Regions from separate parts of the Ruegeria sp. TM1040 genome, predicted to be linked through region 1. Evidence: riboswitches for the same ligand, from Rfam matches in the RefSeq annotation. Region 1 holds a riboswitch; each other region holds the start of a gene.
The links. Region 1 has a riboswitch for thiamine pyrophosphate ahead of thiB (thiamine ABC transporter substrate binding subunit). Riboswitches for the same ligand answer to the same signal wherever they lie in the genome.
Positions count from the first base shown of each region.

Region 2: another riboswitch for thiamine pyrophosphate. It lies ahead of thiC (phosphomethylpyrimidine synthase ThiC); the one in region 1 lies ahead of thiB (thiamine ABC transporter substrate binding subunit).
Region 3: another riboswitch for thiamine pyrophosphate. It lies ahead of thiD (bifunctional hydroxymethylpyrimidine kinase/phosphomethylpyrimidine kinase); the one in region 1 lies ahead of thiB (thiamine ABC transporter substrate binding subunit).

Region 1 is NC_008044.1:2,978,073-2,985,256, reverse strand. It holds gene TM1040_RS18555 (complex I NDUFA9 subunit family protein) at 1-315, opposite strand, end outside; tRNA gene TM1040_RS18550 (tRNA-Leu) at 517-603, shown strand; tRNA gene TM1040_RS18545 (tRNA-Leu) at 760-846, shown strand; gene aroC (chorismate synthase) at 1,094-2,206, opposite strand; TPP riboswitch at 2,526-2,630, shown strand; gene thiB (thiamine ABC transporter substrate binding subunit) at 2,683-3,663, shown strand; gene TM1040_RS18530 (thiamine/thiamine pyrophosphate ABC transporter permease ThiP) at 3,639-5,210, shown strand; gene TM1040_RS18525 (thiamine ABC transporter ATP-binding protein) at 5,197-5,892, shown strand; gene TM1040_RS18520 (glutathione S-transferase) at 6,010-6,612, shown strand; gene petA (ubiquinol-cytochrome c reductase iron-sulfur subunit) at 6,837-7,184, shown strand, end outside.
Region 2 is NC_008044.1:2,155,442-2,162,625, reverse strand. It holds gene TM1040_RS14700 (LysR substrate-binding domain-containing protein) at 17-931, opposite strand; gene TM1040_RS14695 (5-oxoprolinase subunit B family protein) at 1,068-1,838, shown strand; gene TM1040_RS14690 (biotin-dependent carboxyltransferase family protein) at 1,835-2,860, shown strand; gene TM1040_RS14685 (LamB/YcsF family protein) at 2,902-3,675, shown strand; gene thiC (phosphomethylpyrimidine synthase ThiC) at 3,842-5,668, opposite strand; TPP riboswitch at 5,789-5,911, opposite strand; gene TM1040_RS14675 (DUF2478 domain-containing protein) at 6,232-6,750, shown strand; gene TM1040_RS14670 (CoA-binding protein) at 6,825-7,184, opposite strand, start outside.
Region 3 is NC_008043.1:700,359-707,542, reverse strand. It holds gene TM1040_RS03735 (thiazole synthase) at 1-639, opposite strand, end outside; gene thiS (sulfur carrier protein ThiS) at 642-836, opposite strand; gene TM1040_RS03725 (FAD-dependent oxidoreductase) at 820-1,794, opposite strand; gene thiD (bifunctional hydroxymethylpyrimidine kinase/phosphomethylpyrimidine kinase) at 1,791-2,594, opposite strand; TPP riboswitch at 2,638-2,741, opposite strand; gene TM1040_RS03715 (SulP family inorganic anion transporter) at 2,831-4,597, opposite strand; gene TM1040_RS03710 (MBL fold metallo-hydrolase) at 4,667-5,551, opposite strand; gene TM1040_RS03705 (DUF6691 family protein) at 5,578-6,006, opposite strand; gene TM1040_RS03700 (YeeE/YedE family protein) at 6,011-6,442, opposite strand; gene TM1040_RS03695 (YgaP-like transmembrane domain) at 6,445-6,657, opposite strand; gene TM1040_RS03690 (Crp/Fnr family transcriptional regulator) at 6,753-7,184, opposite strand, start outside.

The DNA.
Region 1 (7,184 bases):
AGCCGCGATCCGCGCGATGCGACCAGCCCCTTCGGACTGCACCGCAGAGAACGTGTTTTTGCCGACTTCGTTCAGAACACCCACGCAATTTACCACCGCATCTGCGCCTGCCATAACAGCAGCGACAGAAGCGTCATCGCGGATGTTGCAGAAAACCGGCTCAACCTGCCCCGGCACACCATAGGGTTTGACGTGCATTGCCTCATTCGGGCGACGAACGGCCACGCGCACGCGCCAGCCTTCTTTTGCCATGCGGCGCGCGATATAGCGACCGACAAACCCTGAACCGCCATAAATGGTGACCAGTTTGGACATGACTTGGCTCCTCTCGCGTAGCTGTTGTCCCGATTTACCGCTCCGGCCCCCGTCAAACAAGGTCAAACAAAGGTCAAAACGACGCTGTTTGTCGGAACCGCAGGGCGCTGGGCTTTGTTGCCCTATGATTTTGCAAAAATGTCAAAATTCCGTTTGACGCTCCCCAAGACTCGGCTTATACGCCGCTCTCACGACATCTGTGCCCAGATGGCGGAATTGGTAGACGCGCTAGCTTCAGGTGCTAGTGTCCGTATGGACGTGGAGGTTCGAGTCCTCTTCTGGGCACCAAAATTCCCTCTCAATATAGCTTAAGCAATTGATTGCAGACGCTTTGCAAGCATCCTGCGAGTTCGATCTTGCTTCGTGTTTTTGCACGTTCGGAGGTGCATTTTCCGCTTGCCGCTCCAGCGTTTCCGGCTTATACGCCACTCCCACGACATCTGTGCCCAGATGGCGGAATTGGTAGACGCGCTAGCTTCAGGTGCTAGTGTCCGTATGGACGTGGAGGTTCGAGTCCTCTTCTGGGCACCAAAATTCCCCAAAGCATCCCATGTTCAGCCAATGGCATCTGTGTCGTGAATGGATCGACCGCATTTGGCGCGGCGCCAATTGCATCGAGAGCCGTATTCTGAAGTCGGGCAGGCACATGAAACTGCCAAGTGCGTAAAAACGCGCTCACAACACCCCCCGTGTGCCACTCCGCTAGCTATCTCTGTGGGTCCGCTCTATGTGCGGCGGCTGTTCGCGAGAGCCCGCAGAACGCGCGCTCTTGATTGGTTCAGTCGGGCGCGCCGATCACGCCCTGATTCTCGCCAATCTGCCCGCGGTGCAACAGGATGTGATCGAGAATCACAAAGGCCATCATGGCCTCTGCCACGGGCACTGCGCGGATACCGACACAGGGATCATGGCGGCCCTTGGTGATGACTTCGGCAGCCGTCCCGTCTTTGCGAATCGACTGGCGCGGGGTCAAAATGGACGAGGTCGGCTTCACGGCGAAACGGATCACCACATCTTGGCCCGTTGAGATTCCTCCCAAGATACCACCCGCGTGATTCGACGAGTAGACAGGCGCACCGTCATTGCCCATGAAGATCTCATCCGCGTTCTCGGAGCCCTTCAACAACGCAGCATTCATGCCTTCGCCGATTTCGACGGCTTTGACAGCGTTGATCGACATCATTGCCGCTGCGAGATCGGTGTCGAGCTTGCCGTAGATTGGCGCTCCGATGCCTGCGGGTACGCCGCGCGCGACCACTTCGACAACAGCGCCAACCGAGTCGTGCTGCTTGCGAAGGGCCTGCAGATAGTCTTCCCAGTCCTGAACAGCGGCGGCATCGGGAATCCAGAAGTCGTTCTGATCGATGGCAGACCAGTCAAACCGCGCGCGGTCGATTTCCATTTCCCCCATGCGGGTCATATAGCCCTTGATCTCGATCCCCGGGGCCAAGGACTTGAGGGCTTCGCGCGCTACGCCACCTGCTGCCACCCGCGCTGCGGTTTCGCGTGCAGAGGATCGTCCACCACCGCGATAGTCGCGGTTGCCGTATTTCTGAAAGTAAGTAATGTCCGCATGTCCTGGGCGGAATGTCTGGGCGATCTCGCCATAATCCCGTGAGCGCTGGTCGGTGTTTTCAATCATCAATTGAATCGGCGTGCCGGTCGATTTTCCCTCAAACACACCAGAGAGGATTCTCACCGCGTCAGGCTCATTGCGCTGGGTGGTGTTCTTGTTCTGACCGGGGCGGCGCTTGTCGAGCCAGTGTTGAAGCATCTCTTCCGAGACTGCGACATTTGGCGGGCAGCCATCAACCGTAGCGCCCAAAGCGGGCCCATGGCTTTCACCCCAGGTGGTGACTCGAAAAAGGTGGCCAAAAGAATTCATGGACATGCGCGCGGATCTCCTTTGATTTGATCCTTTAGCGAGAAAGCCTGCCCGGGAAAAGAGACCCGCGTCGCAACAGGTCAGATAAGCGCAAAAACCAGCACAGATTTGATGCTGCAGGGCTTGGTTCTTGAAGGTTTCCGCAGATGTCTAACATCGGCAGTGTGGCATCGCCCCCCTTCTGTCCCTTTGGGTCGCACCCCGGCGATCCTCCCAGTTAAAAGAATAACGTCCACTGGCCTTCTGCGAACCTCAAATATCCCGGAGCGCGAGGCAGAGCCTCGCATGCCAGCCCCTTGCAAAGCCTACCTTGCGCTTCTAGTGTCGCCCCACCTCGGGGTGCGCGAGCGGTCGTGCTGAGATGCCTATGGGCGAACCCGCTGAACCTGAACCGGATTATACCGGCGTAGGGAAGGTTTGGTATGACAAGGTGTCTACACCGCGCTCTCCTCCTTGCCTGACGCCGCATATTGGAGGACGACATGAAATCCCTCATCTTTGCGAGCGCCACTTGTTTAGCTACTGCAGTTGCCGCTGCGGATACGCCGGAATTGGTGGTCTATACTTACGACAGCTTTGTCTCGGAATGGGGACCCGGACCGGCCGTCGAAGAGGCTTTTGAAGCGGTCTGCGGATGCGATCTGAAATTCGTCGGCGCGGGCGATGGCGCTGCGCTGCTCGCGCGGATCAAACTGGAAGGCGCTCGGTCTGACGCGGATGTGGTCTTAGGGCTCGACACCAACCTTACCGCGGCAGCCAAGGAAACCGGATTGTTTGCGCCAGTGTCGGTTGAGGCCGATTACGCACTGCCAATCACCTGGAGCGACACGCATTTTGCCCCCTATGACTGGGGATATTTTGCATTTGTTCACAACGCAGATGTTCCGGCACCTTCGAACTTTGAAGCCTTGGCTGACAGTGATCTGAAAATCGTGATCCAGGATCCAAGGTCCTCGACGCCGGGACTGGGGCTCTTGATGTGGGTAAAGGCCGCATATGGGGAGGACGCGCCTGCCCTCTGGGAAGGTCTCAGCGACAATATCGTCACCGTCACCAAAGGCTGGTCCGAAGCATACGGACTGTTCCTCGAAGGCGAGGCAGATATGGTGCTCTCCTACACCACGTCGCCCGCCTATCATCTGATCGCCGAAGAGGACGACAGCAAGTCGGCTGCACTATTCGATGAAGGTCACTACATGCAGGTCGAGGTCGCGGGCAAGCTCGCGGCGAGCGATGAGAGCGCATTGGCGGATCAGTTCCTCGAGTTCATGGTCTCTGATGCCTTCCAGTCGATCATCCCAACCACAAACTGGATGTACCCCGCCGTCACGCCTGATTCAGGCTTGCCACAGGGGTTTGAAACCCTGATCAGCCCGGAGAAATCACTGCTTCTGCCCGAGGACGAAGCCGCTGCGCTGCGCGCCGAGGCGTTGGAAGAATGGCGCGCAGCGCTCAGCCGATAAGCTTGCCCGTCGTCGCGACCTGGCCCGGAACCTGCGCTGCTCTTGGTGTGTTGCTCTTGGTTCTGGGCACACTTGTCGCGGTCGCCTGGCATGCTGACGGGGGCGCTAGGTTTGCCGCAGCCGATTGGGCCGCGCTTCGCTTCACGCTCGTCCAAGCAAGCCTGTCTGCGCTGCTGAGTGTCGGGCTTGCCGTGCCTGTGGCGCGTGCCTTGGCGCGGCGGCGCTTTTGGGGGCGGCGTGCACTCATTACCTTGCTCGGCGCGCCATTCATCCTGCCCGTGATTGTTGCCATTCTCGGATTGCTCTCTGTCTTTGGGCGGTCTGGTTGGGTGAGTGACATCCTCAGCCTCATCGGCGTGCCGCCCTTGCAGATCTACGGGCTGCACGGGGTAGTGATTGCCCATGTGTTCTTTAACTTGCCACTGGCGACCCGTCTGATCCTTCAGGGCTGGCAAGAAATCCCGGCCGAACGCTTTCGTTTGGCGGCACAGTTGAACGCGGGGCCGCGCGCAATATGGTTCTTGATCGAATTGCCGATGCTGCGACAGGTCCTGCCGGGTGCTGCGGCGGTGATTTTCGCCATCTGCCTTTCCAGCTTTGCGGTTGCCTTGACCCTGGGGGGCGGGCCTCGCGCCACCACGCTGGAACTCGCGATCTACCAGGCCTTTCATTTTGACTTTGATCTTGGGCGGGCGGCGATGCTTGCGACTGTGCAGCTTGGTCTGACCATTGTGGCAGCACTTCTAGCGCTTCGGGCCTCCACCACCGAGGGGCTGGGGGCTGGACTTGATCGTGCGGTGATGCGTTGGGACGGCAAAGGCGCATTCACGCGCTGTCTGGATGGTGTCTGGATTTTCGCTGCTGCTCTGTTCCTGCTGTTGCCATTGCTGTCGGTGGTGATGGCAGGGCTCCCGGGGCTTTGGACGCTGCCGCGTTCGGTCTGGAGCGCGGCATTGGTCTCTTTGCAGGTTGCAACCCTGAGTACGGTGCTGTTGTTGATTGTTGCGCTGCCGCTCTCGGCGAGCATCGCGCTTGGACGCAAGCGCTTGGGCGAGGTCGCGGGGATCCTTGGGCTCGCCGCGTCGCCATTGGTGATTGGGACTGGATTGTTTGTCATGGTCTATCCCTTTGTGGATCCGCGCCTCTTGGCTCTACCGGTGACGGCCCTCGTGAACATGGTAATGGCCTTGCCCTTTGCGCTGCGCATCCTCGTGCCACGCCTGCGGCAGGTGCTTTGGCAGAATGGCCGGCTTGCCTTGGCGCTGGATATGCGCGCGGGTACGGTCTGGAGGATTGTTCTGCTGCCGCGCTGCCGCGCGCAGATCGGATTCGCGACCGGGCTTACTGCTGCGCTTTCGCTTGGCGATCTTGGTGTAATCGCACTTTTTGCTGATCCAGAAGTCGCCACCCTGCCGCTCCAGGTCTACCGGCTGATGGGGGCCTACCGGATGGAGGCGGCGCAGGCAGCGGCGCTCCTGTTGTTTGTGTTGTCGATAGGTGCATTCTGGGCGCTGGACCGGGGAGGGCGTTTTCATGCTGAGGCTTGAAGATCTCGATATTCGCAAAGGCAGCTTTTGTCTGTCGGGCACGGCGTCGATAGGCGCGGCCGACTCCGTGGCGGTTATCGGGCCTTCGGGTGCCGGGAAATCCACCCTGCTCGAGGCGATTGCGGGGTTTCAACCGTTGCACGCGGGTCAGGTCCTCTGGCGTGGCGAGGATCTCACTGCGCACAGGCCGGGACAACGCCCGGTGGCGATGCTCTTTCAGGATGGCAATCTATTTCCACACCTGACCGTGCGCCAGAATGCCGGGCTTGGGATTGATCCCAATCGGAAGCTCAGGCCGAAGGAGAGGCAGACTGTGGAGGAGGCCATTGCGCGTGTGGGGCTGGGCGGCCTGGAGGAGCGCAAGCCAGCAGAGCTTTCGGGAGGGCAGCAAAGCCGTGCGGCGCTGGCCCGGGTGTTGGTGCAAAGACGCGATATTTTGCTTCTGGACGAGCCGTTTGCGGCACTGGGGCCGGCGCTCAAGGCCGAGATGCTCGATCTCGTCAAGGAAATCACCTCTGAAAACGGTGTCACCTTGTTGATGGTGAGTCATGATCCAGATGATGCGCGCCGCATTGCCGATCAGGTGATCCTGATAGCCGAAGGTCAATTGTATCCTCCTGCGCCGACGCATGCCTTGTTGGACAACCCGCCGCCAGCGCTTCGGGGATACCTCGGAGCCTGATTTCGTGACGAGGGATTGCGTCGAAATGCCAGCCGCTCTGTGCGGTTTTTGCGATCACCCATTTCCCAAACGGGCATCTACCCGCTAGAGTTGCGCCAACTTGGGAGACCTCATGAGATGAAGCTTTTTTATTCGCCCGCTTCCCCCTTTGTTCGCAAAGTGGTTCTGGTTCTGCACGAGACAGAGCAGTTGGATGACGTGGAACTGCAGCTTGTTGCCACCACGGTGACAGAACCGGATTCGGCCCTTGCTGCCAGCAATCCGCTGGCAAAAATCCCAGCTCTGGCCCGCGAAGGCGGCCCCACCCTTTATGACAGTCGGGTTATTTGCGAATTTTTGGACTCCCGCGCAGGGAGCACGCTGTACCGTGGCGGTTGGGACATAAAGGTTCTGGAGGCGACAGCCGACGGGATCATGGATGCTGCGGTCTCCATGTCTTACGAAAAGCGCCTGCGCCCAGCTGAAAAACAATGGGATGCTTGGCTCGAGGGACAGACTCGCAAGGTGCTTGGCGGTTGCAGTGCTGTAGAGACGCGCTGGATGCCTTTGTTGTCCGGCCCAATAAATATTGGCCAATTGGCTGTTGCTGCGGCCCTGGACTATGTGGATTTTAGGCACCCTGATCTGAACTGGCGCGCCGCTGCGCCCGAGTTGGCCGCATGGTTCAAAACCTTTGAAACGCGCCCCGCCATGGTGGCCACGAATCCGCGCCAAAGTTGAGTATCGGAGTTCACTTCGTTTTAAAGGAAGCTAACGCAGATAGGTACTAAAGGCGCAGCAGTGCAACAGTTCTGCGACAGAATGCATCATTCAAGCGGGCCTGCGCTGCTTTGACCGCTAGACGAACCCGGTTTGCATCGCTAGACACGCGGCTGAGTCACCGCGTTTATTGCGGTGTAAGCGCATGTTTGCCCTAAACGGGCGCTGAAACTTGGAGAAAACTCGTGTCCCACGCAGAAGACCACGAAGGAACCCGGAGAGATTTCCTCTACTACGCCACCGCTGGCGCAGGGGCAGTCACCGCGGGTGCCGCCGTTTGGCCACTGGTCAACCAGATGAATCCCTCGGCTGACGTTCAGGCCCTGTCCTCCATCCTTGTGGACATTTCAGGCGTCGACGTCGGCACGCAGATCTCTGTTATGTTCCTTGGTAAGCCGGTGTTCATTCGCCGCCGCACACAGGAAGAAATTGACGAAGCACGCGCTGTCGAGATGGCAGAGCTGATCGACGCCTCTTCGGAGAACCCCAACAAGCCGGGGACCGATGCTTCGGATGAAAACCGTACTCTTGAT
Region 2 (7,184 bases), 820 kb from region 1:
AAATCTCACTCACACGTTAGCAGGGCTCATCCGTGATCTGGCTGGCCTCTTCGATGATCCAGTCGCGCAGCAATCTGGCGCTGGGCGTCAGCTCCTCGTCGGGTTTGCTGACGAGGAAAAACCGCTCTGGTGCGGGCAGGACATGCGGGCCGATGATCGCTAGGTCGCCCTGTGTGATGAGCGGCGAGATCAGCCGCTCCCAACCCAGCGTCAGCCCGGCGCCATCGCGCGCCGCCTGCAGCGCGATAGAGTAGTTGTTGACCCGGATGCCCGAAGCCACCGGACCGCTGTAGCCAAGCTGGCGGAACCAGTCGTGCCATTTGGTCCAACTGATGTCGTCGCCCTCCAGATGGATCAGGCGCTGGCTGGCCAGCACGTCCAGATCCGCGCCTGCCAACTCGGCGGCCCGCTCCGGGGCGGCAACAGGCAGCAGGCGATCGCGATAGAGCGGAAACTGATCCAGCCGCTGATCCTTTTCGCGGCCATACCAGATATAGAGATCAAGTTCTGCCGAGGTGGTGAAAGCCCGGTCGCGCACCACCTGGTTGATGTTGATCTCCGGGTGGTCGCGCCAGAACCGGATCACGGCAGGCGATAGCCACATGGCCGCCATCGCCGTGGTGGAGCCCACCGTCACCACGCCTGCGCTGCTCTGGTCGCGGATGGACTGCAGGCTTTGTGAGATGCGGGTCAGGGACCCCGCCAGCGTGTCGTAGAGGGTCTGCCCCGGCACCGTCAGATCCACGCCGCGATGCTTGCGGCGAAACAGCGCCACGCCCAATTCCCCCTCCAGCGCTTTGACTTGGTGGCTGACCGCGCCCGGTGTCACCGAGAGCTCCTTGGCGGCGTCCTTGAAGCTGAGGTGGCGCGCCGCCGCTTCAAAGGCGGTGAGCGTGGTCAGGGGGGGCAGATTGTAGTGGCGGCGAGACATGCGGGCGGCTCATGGCTAGGGGTGATGTGACTATGGGCTTCGCGCAGGCACTTGGCGAGAGGCTTCCCGACAAAAGCCCGGCCGCTACCGACATTTGGGTCTGGTCTTTCCCGGCAACCGCTGGCAGTCATATGCCATGACAAAAAGCCCCATACGTGTTGAGCCCCCCGTCGGGGATACGCAATGGCCCGAAGTCGCGACAGCCGGCTTTGACGGCGTGGTGGTGCGCTTTGCCGACCGGCTGAGTGAGCCCGCAAATCGCGCAGCACTTGCGTTTCGTGCGGCGGTGGATGTGGCCGGTTGGGCTGCGGTTGAAGAGACATCGACCTCCTTGGTGTCCACCTACCTGCGTTTTGACCCTCTGGGGACGTCACATGCCGAGATGATTGCCCAGGTCGCGGCGCTGCTGGAGACCCGCGACTGGTACGCCGCCGCCTTGCCGCAGGGGCGCAAGCTCTGGCGGGTGCCGACGGTGTTTGGCACCGAACTCGCCCCCCAGCTCGAAGAGGCTGCGGCGCGGGCCGGCCTCAGCGCAGGTGAGGCGGTCACGCAGATTTCACAGACCCGGCTTCGGGTGCAGACCATCGGCTTTGCCCCCGGCCAGCCTTACCTGGGCGAGTTGCCGCCCGCCTTTGACATCCCGCGCCAGACCGAGCTCACCCCCGAAGTCCCCGAGGGGGCCGTGGTCGTGGCGATCCGCCAGATCGTGCTGTTTTCTGTCACGACCCCAACCGGCTGGCGCCACATCGGTCAGACCCGCTTTCGCCTCTTTCGCCCCGACGCGCCAGAGCCCTTTGTGCTGCGTCCGGGCGATGAAGTGCTGTTTGAGCCCATCTCGCCCGAACGCTACGCCGCGCTCGAGCGCGCGGGAGTGGATGGTGGCGCCACCTCCGAGGTGCTGACATGAGCGTGCGCCTTATTGTTCACCGCGCAGGACCGGGTCTGAGCATTCAGGATCTTGGCCGTAGCGGCTATCTCGCCTTTGGTCTGTCGCGCGGTGGCGCGGCGGATCGGCTGGCGCTTTATGAGGGCGCGGCGCTCTTGGGACAGGAACCAAGCGCGGCGGCCATCGAGATGGCCGGGCTTGGCGGCACATTTGAGGTCACAACCGATACCCGTATCGCCCTCACAGGTGCGCCGATGAAGGCCACGCTACAGGACGGCTCGGAATTGCGCTGGAATGCCAGCCACCTTCTTGCGGCCGGGATGCAGCTCAGCATTGGCGCAGTGCGGGCGGGGTCGTATGGCTACCTTCATGTGGGCGGCGGCATCGCAAACGCGCTGCAGCTTGGCGCGCGCAGTGCGCATCTCGCCTCGGGGCTTGGCGCACGTCTCCGGGATGGGGCGGAGCTGCCCCTTGGTGACGATGCAGGGGGTGCAGTCAATATGACCCTGACCCCCGAGCCGCGCCTGGACGGCGGCACGCTGCGCATGGTGCCAAGCCTGCAAACCAGCCTTTTTGGCGCGGCAGAGGTGGCCCGCTTTCAAGAGGTACGCTTTCACCGTGACAGCCGCGCCAATCGCATGGGGGTGCGGCTCTTGCCGGAGGGGCAGGGGTTTGCGCTTGAGGGGGGCTTGAGCGTTCTTTCCGAGGTGATCGCACCCGGTGACATTCAGGTCACCGGCGATGGCACGCCCTATGTTTTGATGAGCGAATGCCAGACCACCGGCGGCTATCCCCGCATCGGCTCTGTTCTGCCTTGCGATATGCCGCGCGTGGCACAGGCACAGGCAGGAGCGGCGTTTCGCTTTGAACAGGTGACACTTGAGGAAGCGGTCGAGATTGAACGGCGGGCCCGCGCCGAGCGCGAGCGTCTGCCCTCCCGGCTGACGCCGCTTGTGCGTGATCCGGCCCGAATGCGGGATCTTCTGTCCTATCAACTGGTGAGCGGCGTGACCGCCGGGCGCGATCTTGATGAGGCGCTCTGAGCGCGCTGCGGACGCAAACGAACGAAGGAGGGCCATGGGCCATGACATCTACCGTAGATCTGAATGCCGACATGGGCGAGAGCTTTGGCCCGTGGGTGATGGGACGCGATGCCGAGGTGCTGGACGTTGTGACCTCGGCCAATGTGGCCTGCGGTGTACATGCGGGCGACTGGGACGTCATGGCGCAGACCATGGCCGATGCGGTGGCGCGCGGCGTCGGCATTGGCGCGCATCCGGGCTTTCCCGATCTTCAGGGCTTTGGCCGGCGTAAGCTGCACTTGCCGCATGAGAGCCTCGGCAATCTGGTACAGTACCAGGTGGGCGCCGCCCAGGCGATGGCAGAGGCCGCCGGGGGCAAGGTGCGTCATCTGAAACTGCACGGGGCCATGGCCAATATGGCCGCAGCCGATCATGACATGGCGCGCGCCTGTTATGAGGCTGCTCTGCGGGTCGCGCCGGAGATCATCATCATGGTGATGGCAGGCACTCAGCAGCAGGCCGCAGCCGAGGCGCTGGGCTGCAATGTCGCCTGCGAGATCTTTGCTGACCGGGCTTATAACGCCGATGCCTCGCTGGTGGATCGGTCCTTGCCGGGCGCGGTGATCCATGATGCCGAGCGTGCTGGCGCGCGGGTGGCTCAGATGGTGCAGGACGGGGCAATTCTGGCCGAGGACGGCAGCCGTATCCCGGCGCGCATCGACACCATCTGCCTGCACGGCGATACGCCCGAGGCGCTGGAGATCGCGCGCGCGGTACGCCGCCAGCTCGAAGATGCGGGCGTCACCTTGCAGCAGTTCGACGGCAAGCCGCTCTGATCAGGCGCTGATCCGGGCCTGATTTGGGTAGGCTACGGCGGGGAGGCTCCCGCCCGTCAGTCATGCCCCACCTTTTCAAGGTGGGACCCGACCTCCCGTTGGGCCGGGCGCTGCCCGCGCGCCTAAAGAGGCGCACAGGCAGCGCAGCGGGTGGCCACGGCTGCGCTCAGGCCTCTTCTGGTGCGGTGTCCTTCAGTGGTACATAGAGTTCACCGCCTTCGCGGAATTTTGCCGCCATCGCCTCAAACCCTTCTTTCTGGGCTTCGGCGCGGATGTCGTGGCTGATCCGCATGGAGCAGAACTTTGGCCCGCACATGGAACAGAAATGCGCGACCTTGTGGGCCTCCTTGGGCAGGGTCTCGTCGTGGAAGCTCTGCGCGGTCTCCGGGTCGAGCGAGAGGTTGAACTGATCCTCCCAGCGGAATTCAAACCGCGCGCGGCTCAGCGCATCATCGCGCCGCTGCGCGCCGGGCAGACCCTTGGCCAGATCAGCGGCATGGGCGGCGATCTTGTAGGTGATCACCCCGGTTTTAACGTCATCGCGGTCCGGCAGGCCCAGATGTTCCTTGGGCGTCACGTAACACAGCATCGCGCAGCCAAACCAGCCGATCATCGCCGCGCCAATCCCGGAGGTGATGTGATCGTACCCCGGCGCAATATCCGTGGTGAGCGGGCCGAGCGTGTAAAACGGCGCCTCGTGGCAGCACTCCAGCTGCTTGTCCATGTTCTCCTTGATCTTGTGCATCGCCACATGGCCCGGCCCCTCGATCATCACCTGACAGTCCTTGGCCCAGGCGATTTTTGTGAGCTCGCCCAGCGTTTCCAGCTCGGCAAATTGCGCGGCGTCATTGGCATCGGCAATCGACCCGGGACGCAAGCCATCACCCAGCGAGAAGCTCACGTCATACTGCCGACAGATGTCGCAGATCTCCTCGAAGTGCTCATAGAGGAAGCTCTCGCGATGGTGATGCAGGCACCATTTCGCCATGATCGACCCACCGCGCGACACGATCCCCGTCACGCGTTCCACGGTCATCGGCACCATATGCAGCCGGACGCCCGCATGAATGGTAAAGTAATCGACGCCCTGTTCCGCCTGCTCGATCAGCGTGTCGCGAAACACCTCCCATGTCAGATCCTCGGCGATGCCGTTCACCTTCTCCAGCGCCTGATAGATCGGCACGGTGCCGATGGGCACCGGGCTGTTGCGGATGATCCATTCGCGGGTGTTGTGGATGTTGCGGCCCGTCGAGAGATCCATCACCGTATCTGCGCCCCAGCGGATCGCCCAGACCAGCTTGTCCACTTCCTCCTCCATCGAGGAGGTCACCGAAGAGGTGCCCATATTGGCGTTGATCTTCACCTTGAAATTGCGGCCGATGATCATCGGCTCCAGCTCCGGGTGGTTGATATTGGCGGGGATGATGGCGCGCCCTGCGGCGATTTCAGCGCGGACAAACTCTGGCGTCACGTAGTCGGGGATATTGGCGCCAAAATCCTCCCCGTCGCGCGCACAATGACAGGGCGACAGATCGCGTAATTGGTTTTCTCGGATCGCCACGAATTCCATCTCGGGCGTAATGATTCCTGCGCGCGCATAGGCCAGCTGAGTCGGAGCGGCCCGCTGCCTCCCGCGCAGGGGCGCCGGTTTTACAGGAAACTCAGGCACCAGCCGATCGCCTTCGACAAAGCCATTGTCTGCAGCGGTCACATCGCGGCCACTATAGGCCTCAACATCGCAGCGGGCCTTGATCCACGCCGCGCGCAACGGGGCCAATCCCTCGCGGATGTCGGTTGACACATCGGGGTCGGTATAGGGGCCGGAGCTGTCATAAACCGGTAGCGGCGCCTCGCCCGCAGTCGGGTGGGTGGCGATTTCGCGCATCGGCACGCGGATGCCTTCATGCATCTCGCCTGCCACATAGATCTTACGGGAGGCGGGCAGGGCGCCCGTTGTGACGTTGGGGGTCGGGTGTCGGGTTGGGGTGTTCATCTTGGTGCTCCTCGAGTCCATTCTCAAAAACACCAATTGAGCCGGGCCTCAGGAAAACGGGGCAGGGTGTTCAGATCCTGCCGTCTCAGATCAGCGCGAACGCGCCCTGAACGGGGGCGGTGCGCGACTGTCCTAGCTTCCTCCGCCAGTATCAACTGGGTCAGGTTCAAAGGGTCGCGTCACCGGGATCACTCCCCGTCCGCCTCTCAGTCCCCTTGGGTTGGGACTCCCCTGCGTGCTGCAAGGGGTAGAGCAGCCCCCAAAAAGCGTCAAGCGATTCCCGGCGAGTGTGCTAAGATGAACTCGCGCTATGGGTGTGAGTGCGTCTAGGCATAGTGATTAAAATCAGTGTATTACAGGAAAGTTGTCATGCTGGTGTCTCGCCCGCACGCCTTTTGGCACAGCTCTTGCGCGATGCGCCGCGCCATCCCTGCGCAGGTCGGGCTGCGACAACAGCCCTCTGGTCGGCGCAAGCCAACCGCGCTACGGTTGCCGGCAAAAGACACAAAGGATACCCCATGTCTGCTACCCCCATGTCGGATGACCCCACATCGCTTGCGCCCATGCAGCTGACCTATGTGATGACAACAGAACGTGGCGCCACCGACCGGCTTCTCACGGCCTTGGCCGAGCAACTGGCCAGCAAGGGGATCCGGACTGCCGGCATCGTGCAGACCAACACGGAATGCTACGACAATAAACTCTGCGATATGGATGTGCGGGTGCTGCCAGAAGGTGAAACCATCCGCATCTCGCAGTCGCTGGGCGAGGGCGCGCGCGGCTGCCGTCTCAATCCCGACGCACTCGAACGCGCGGTCGGTCTGGTCACCAGCTCCCTCTCTCTCTCGCCTGCGCCGCAGGTACTGCTGGTCAACAAATTTGGCAAACATGAGGCCGATGGCCGCGGCATGCGCCCGATCATTGCCGAAGCGCTGGCGATGGGGGTGCCGGTCGTCTGTGGCGTGAACAGGATGAATGTCGAGGCCTTCCAGAATTTCGCCGAAGGGCTCTGTGAAGAAGCCAGCCCGGATCTCGATGCCCTCGTAGCATGGGTCGAACGCGCGATTGCGCATCCTGCCTGATCCCTCCGGCCCGCTTCAGCTTTTCAAAAATATCTCGGGGTCCGGGGCAGCGCCCCGGCGCGTTCCGCCAGTGGTCACAGTTTCGATGAAATGATCCCGGTGGCAAAACCACCCTGACGCAGTTCACCAAAGAGGCGCTGATACTCGATTTTTGGGCATCGGTTCTGGATCACGGTGAGGCCGCGCGCCTCGGCTTTTGCGGCGGCCTCTGCGTGTTCCACCCCGATCTGCATCCAGATCGTCTGGAGCGCGGGAAACACCGCCAGCGCCTCGTCCACAATCTCCGGCACCGCTTCGGGACGGCGGAAGATGTCGACCATGTCGACGGGGGCATCAATGTCTGACAGGGTGGCGCGGATCGTCTCGCCAAAGAGCTCCTTGCCCGCGTGGCCCGGATTGACGGGGATGACCCGATACCCCTTGAGGGACAGGTA
Region 3 (7,184 bases), on a different replicon from region 1:
ATCACCGGCACGCGCAACGGCCGTGTTCAGCAGCACCGCGTCAAAGCCCATTTCCATCGCCTGCGCGGCGTGGCTCGGCAGGCCAATGCCCGCATCGATCACCAAGGGAACCTCGGGAAACTCCGCACGCATCGCGCGCAGGGCATAAGGGTTGTTCAGCCCCCTGCCGGACCCGATCGGCGCGCCCCATGGCATGAGCACATCGCAACCTGCCGACAAAAGACGCTCGGCAACGATCAGGTCCTCGGTGGTGTAAGGAAAGACTTTGAAGCCCTCCCCGGTCAGGATCTTTGCGGCTTCCACCAGTTGAAACACATCCGGTTGCAGGCTGTCGGTATGGCCAATCAGTTCAAGCTTGATCCAGTTCGTGTCAAAAACCTCGCGCGCCATATGCGCTGTGGTCACAGCTTCTTTGATGGTGTGGCATCCGGCGGTATTGGGTAGAATATGCACGCCAAGATCCGCAATCAGCTTCCAAAAGGACGCACCCGCCCCCCCGGCCCCTTCGCGGCGCAACGAAACTGTCGCCACCCCGGCTCCGCTTTGGCGAAAGGCCTGTTCCAGAACCGCAGGGCTTGGATATTGGGCGGTGCCCAGCATCAGAGGATTGGGCAGCTCAACGCCGTAAAAGCTCTTCATGCTCAGCCCCCCTGCATCGGTGCGAGGATTTCGATCCGGTCGCCATCGCTCAGGGGCTGCGTCGCGCGCTGAGTTGCCGGGACAAAGGTTTCATTGACTGCCGTTGCGACCCGTCCCGAAAATCCGCGTTCTTCCAGCAGCGCCGCGAGCGTGGTGGCCGTGACCTCCACCGCCGCGCCGTTAACAGTGATCTTCATCAACCATCTCCGAATGTATGTTGTTGAGCACCAGATCCGCCACGCCACGCGCCAACGCGGGCGCAAGAAGATACCCGTGCCGATAAAGCCCATTGGCATAGATCCGCCCCTTCAACCGGCGGATCCGTGGCAGGTTGTCGGGAAATGCAGGGCGCAGATCGACGCCGATCTCGAGGATCTCCGCCTCGCCAAAGCCCGGGTTCAGCGCATAGGCAGCGCTGAGCAACTCAAGCATCGAGCGCGCGGTAATCCGGGCGCGGTCTTCGCTCTCGATCATGGTTGCGCCGAGCATATAGAGGCCGTCTCCACGCGGCACAACGTAGAGAGGCATCCGCGGGTGCAGCAGTCGCACAGGTCGCGTCAGCGTCACATCCGGGCAGCGGATGACCAGCATTTCACCCTTAACACCGCGTAGATCCTTCAGGCAATCGCGCGCCTGCAAACCTCTGCAATCAATCACATTTTCAAGATTGTCCGGCGCGCACTCAGCATGAAACACCACGCCCTCTTGCATTAGCCTCTGATAGAGATCCGCAAGCGCCCGGCGCGGGTCCAGATGAGCCTCTTCTTCAAAAAAGAGGGCCTGCGAAAAGCCAACGAGATCGGGTTCCAGTTCCGTGATGTCGTGGTCGATCTGACGAAACCCTTCGGTGCGGCGAGCAAAGCGGCGCAGATCCGGAATGTCGCGCCGCCCGGCCACCACCAAAGTGCCGCGATGGGTGACTTGGGTTCTGTCCTGCCACCACTGGATTGCCTCTTGCCCCAGCCGCAAGACCGGCTCTTCGGCGTTTTCGTATTCGCACCAAGGGGCAAGCATGCCCCCTGCCCACCACGAGCACCCATGGGCGCCGGGCGGACCGGCGGGGTCAAAGACCTGCACCCTTGCGCCGCGCGCTACCAGTTCCGTGGCAACTGCGAGCCCAGCGACACCCGCTCCGATGACAGAATAGAGCATCATGCGGACCAGAAGGCGTGGAAGTGATGGACAGGGCCGTGACCATGACCCACGGCCAGCGCATCCGCTTGGGCAATTGCGCCTTGAAGGTACTCATGCGCCTCCTGCACGGCCTCTGGAAGCGTCAGGCCTTTGGAGAGGCCAGCGGCAATGGCAGAGGAAAGGGTGCAGCCGGTGCCATGGGTGTTTTTTGTGTGCTGGCGCTGCGCACGGAAACATGCGCGGACCTCGCCCCCCGAAACAAGAATATCTTCGCAGATCTCCCCTGCCCCATGGCCGCCTTTCATGAGTACAGCCTGTGCCCCCAGCTCGCAAAGTGCGAGACCTTGCGAGATCATCTCATCAGTCGACTGCGCAACCGGTTGATCCAACAGGCACGCCGCCTCGGGCAGGTTCGGGGTCAGAACAGTGGCGCCTGGCACAAGCTCCTTTCGAAGGCTGTCGACCGCATCCGCAGCAAGCAGCGCATCACCGGATTTGGCAATCATCACCGGATCAAGGACGATTTCCCCCGAAAATGCGCCGAGCGCCTCATGGACACAGCCGATTATGCCCGGGGTAGCGAGCATTCCAATCTTGATCGCGCGCACATCAAGATCGCTCAGAACAGCCTCAATCTGAGCCGAGATGACCTCTAGCGGGATTGAATGCACCGCCGTTACGGCGCGGGTGTTCTGGGCGGTGATGGCCGTAACCACGCTGGCACCGTAAACGCCAAGCGCGGACATGGCCTTGAGGTCCGCCTGAATACCGGCGCCGCCGCCACTGTCAGATCCTGCGATGGTCAATGCGATATGCGCCACTACAATGCTCCCATAAATAGGGGCACCGGCAAAGAGAGAGTCCGCACATCAGTAGACCGTTCCCTACGCCGGTATTGCCCGGATCAGGTTCGATGGGTTAGCGCATGCACGCCTCTCAGCCTCCAGGAGGCACCCCAACGGTTCGCTGTTCAGCTAGCAACTGTGTCGCGTGAAGTCAAACGCACCCGCTCTCATGGCGCGCGTTATGTGCAACGATCTCTTGTAACAAGATAGGCTCATGCGCCGCAGCGCAGCTGGTCGCCCTGCCCTGTGTCCGCAGCGCCCTGTTGCGCCCCCGCGGTCAGATTGGCCCAGGCCTCATATTGAGAAAGGAAGATCTTTCCGTTCATTTCGTCAATGAAATCAGATCTTTGAAGGCGATCCATCACGGGCCCTTTGACCTCGGAAAGGTGGAGACCAACGCCCATGTCCTTTAGGCGGTGATTGATGGCTTCGAGGCTCTCGAGCGCAGAATAGTCCACCATGTTCACCGCCGAAAACATAAGCACCACATGTTTGATCGCGCAGCCTTCGGTGACGCGTTTCTGGATCAGGTCCTCGAGAAATCGGGCGTTGACGAAGTAGAGACTTTCATCGACGCGCAGCGACACCAAACGGGGGTCCGTTTGGACGTTGTGACGATCGATGTTGCGAAAATGCTGGGTGCCGGGCACCAGCCCAACCTCCGCCACATGGGGGCGAGAGGTCTTGTAGAGGTGCAAGACCACAGAGAGGATGACGCCGGAAGCGACACCGATTTCGACACCGAGTCCCAGGGTCAAAAGAATGGTGGCCGCAACAGCGATGAAGTCGGCATGCGAATAGGTCCAGGTTTTTTTGAGGATCGACAGGTCGACGAGGCTCAGCACAGCCACGATGATGGTCGCCGCTAGTGTCGCGATCGGCAGGTAATAAACCAACGGGGTGAGGGCCACGGCGGCAAGGGCCAACCCGATGGCCGTGAAGGCCCCAGCAGCCGGCGTCTCGGCGCCAGCGTCAAAGTTCACAACCGACCGTGCAAAGCCGCCTGTCACCGGGTAGCCACCGGTAAAGGCGGCCCCTAAATTGGCCGCGCCGAGGCCGATCAACTCCTGATCCGGGTCAATGCGCTGGCGTCGCTTGGCGGCAAGAGTTTGCGCCACGGAAACAGACTCAACAAAACCGATGATGGAAATCAGGATCGCGGGCACCAGAAGCGCTCCGATCAGATCGGGAGCAAAGCCCGGCATCGTGAGCGGTGGTAAGCCTTGGGGTACTTCACCCACGATTTTGACGCCCTTCTCAGCAAGGTCAAATCCCCAGACAACCACAGTCGTGGTGACGACGGCCGCCACTGGCCCCGCCTTGTTCAGAATATCCGCCAAGAGCGGCGGCGTCCCCATGCCATGCAGTGTCTGCTTCAGGTGTTTGCGAGCCCAGAATAGAAAGCCTGTCGCGCTGGCTCCGATCAACAAGGTGATCCAGTTTACCTCGCCCAGACGCAGCGCGATCGAATAGAGCATCTCCGGCAAGGTATGACCTTCGGCACGAATGCCGAGGATATGTTTGATCTGGCTTGTCGCGATTAGAATACCCGATGCGGTGATAAAACCCGCTATGACCGGGTGGCTCAGAAAATTGGCAATGAAGCCAAGTTTGAGCACCCCCATCAGAACCAGAAAGCTCCCCGACAAGAAGGCCAGCGTGAGGGTCGCGACGACATACCCCGCCGTGCCCTGTTCGGCCACTTGCCCCACAGCAGATGCTGTCAACAGCGACACCACCGCAACCGGACCAACCGCAAGCGCCCGGCTGGTGCCAAAAACCGCATAGAGCAGGATAGGCGCGATGGAGGCATAGATCCCCGCTTCGGGCGGCAATCCCGCCAAAAGGGCATAGGCCAACGACTGCGGGATCAACATGATCGTTACGATCACCGCCGCTATGAGATCATTCGACAGGGCGGATTTGTCGTAGTCCCGGCCCCATACGAGGATGGGGAAATATTGGCGAAAGCTCGGCATTCTTATTGGGGTTCCTTATGCAGCCAATCGCGCCCGGGCAGGGCCCGCTACGCGATGGTGATGCGAAGATCAGAGACCATTCAGAGGCACCTTGAGCATAGGATGCCCGTCTTTGTCGGTGGGCACCTCGCCTGCCCGCATGTTGACCTGCAGGGATGGAATGATGAGCTTCGGCATATCAAGCTGCGCGTCCCGCTGGGTGCGGAATTTGACAAACTCCTCCTTCGAGATGCCGCCGCCAACGTGGATATTATGGGCCTTTTCGTCGCCCACCGAAGTCTCCCACGCGATGTCTCGCCCGTTCGGGCCATAGTCGTGGCACATGAACAGCCGCATCTCGTCCGGCAGCGCCAGCACCTTTTGGATGCTGTCATACAGGGTTCCAGCGTCACCGCCGGGGAAATCCGCGCGGGCAGAGCCGCCATCGGGCATAAACAACGTATCGCCGACAAAGGCTGCATTTCCCATCACATGTACCATACAGGCGGGCGTGTGACCGGGCGTATACATCGCAAAAGCCTGCATCGAGCCGATCATATAGGTGTCGCCGTCCTCCAGCAGTCGGTCGAACTGGGAGCCATCGCGCTGAAACTCCGTGCCTTCATTGAAGATCTTGCCGAAAGTGTCCTGCACCACCATGATCTTGGCACCGATTGCGATCTTACCGCCCAGCTTCTCTTGGATGTAGGGCGCGGCCGAGAGGTGATCCGCATGAACATGGGTCTCGATGATCCACTCCAGCTGTAGCCCCTGCGACGTGATGTGATCGATCAATGCATCGGCATGCTCATAGGTGATCCGCCCCGCCGCATAGTCGATGTCCATCACGCTGTCGATGATGGCGCAGGCGGACGACGCGGGATCCTTTACGATATAGCTGATCGTGTTTGTGGCCTCGTCAAAGAAAGCCTGAACCTCGGGTTTGACGTCCATATTCACAGGGTAATGGGCCATAGAATCCGCTCCGGATAGCATGTGGATTAAGAGGTGACGTTACTGGGCAAGTTTGAAAGAAGACGGCGCAGAAAAAAACCGCCAATGACTGCGAGGAGGAACAGCGCGACCTCCCAGCGGCCGGTGCCCAGGGCCGGGATCGCCGCACCAGGACAAAAGCCGGCGATGCCCCAGCCAACCCCAAAGAGCGCCGCACCCCCCACCAGTTTTGAGTCGATCAAGGTCGAAGAAGGGATCTGAAAGCGCCCCTCAAAAAGCGGTGCCTGCCGGCGCCAGACCAACCGGTAGCCGATAAATGTGATGGTGAGCGCGCCGCCCATCACAAAGGCAAGACTTGGATCCCACCCCCCTGCAATATCAAAGAAATTCAGAACTTTGGCGGGATTCATCATCCCAGAGAGCGCGATCCCGACGCCAAAGACAAGGCCGGTCAGAACAGTATAGATAAATCGCATCTTGTTAGCCTCCAAAAACGTGACGGATCAGGAATACGGTTATGGCCGCGGTTGCCATGAAGGTGGGGACCGCTACGATAGAGCGCAGCGAAAGCCGCGAGAGGCCGCAAACGCCATGCCCGGATGTACAGCCAGAGCCAAGGCTTGCGCCGAAGCCAACAATCACGCCGCCAATGACGATCATGGCGGGACTTGAGGGAACCGAAATGGCAGGCATCACGCCGGTGGCGAAATAAATCGCTCCGGGCGCGAGCAGCATGCCGAGTATGAGCGCGACGCGCCAAGACAGTTCTTCTCGCGAGGTCACAAAGACTGTGCCCGACAGAATTCCTGTTGCCCCCAAGATGCGGCCCAGTCCGAGCATCAGCAGAACGGCAGCCAAGCCAATCAAGGTCCCGCCCCCAAATGACAACACAGGCGTAAAGTCAGTTTGCATTTTTATCTCCGACAGGTTTTGAGACCAAAGATGGTGTAGAAGGGACAGACCCGCGTCATCGCCACCACCAGCATTACCACAGCAACCGCGATTGCGCCGTATCGCACGATAGCGCTTTGAAAGAGCGCAAGGTCGCTCATCAGCGCAAGATACAAGAGTCCCAGCGCCAGTGCCGCGCGCAAGATCCGGTCAAGTGTTCCGACATTCATCGCCATGCCATTCTCCAATTAGATCGTTGACCAAAATCTAACCGGTTGGCGCGTCAGCTTCAGTGATATTGTCACCCAAGCGGTTTTTTGTGGCTGCAGCCTCAGACGCTCTCGGCCATGGCGCGCAATGCGACGCGGTTCAATATGGTGATGCGCCCTCGAGATTGGCTGATCATTTCCCGCTTTTGAAAGTCGTGCAGCACCCGCGAGATTACCTCGCGCGCGGTTCCCAATTCGCTGGCAATCTGCTGGTGCGTCGCCGCGATTTCACTATCTGCGCCCGCGAGTGTCAGGAGTCGGTCGGCAAGGCGCACATCAATGCGCCCAAAGGCCACATCATCCACCACCCGCAGCAGATCAATGAGTCGGCGTGAATAGGCTGCAAACACAAAGGAGCGAAATGCGGGTTCCTCGGCCACCAATTGGTCAAAAGTAGACTTCGGGAGCTGAATGACGGTCACATCGGTTTCGGCAATGCCCTCGGCGTTATAGGCCTCCTCAGCGAGCATGCAGGCGGTTGTAAGGACACAGCT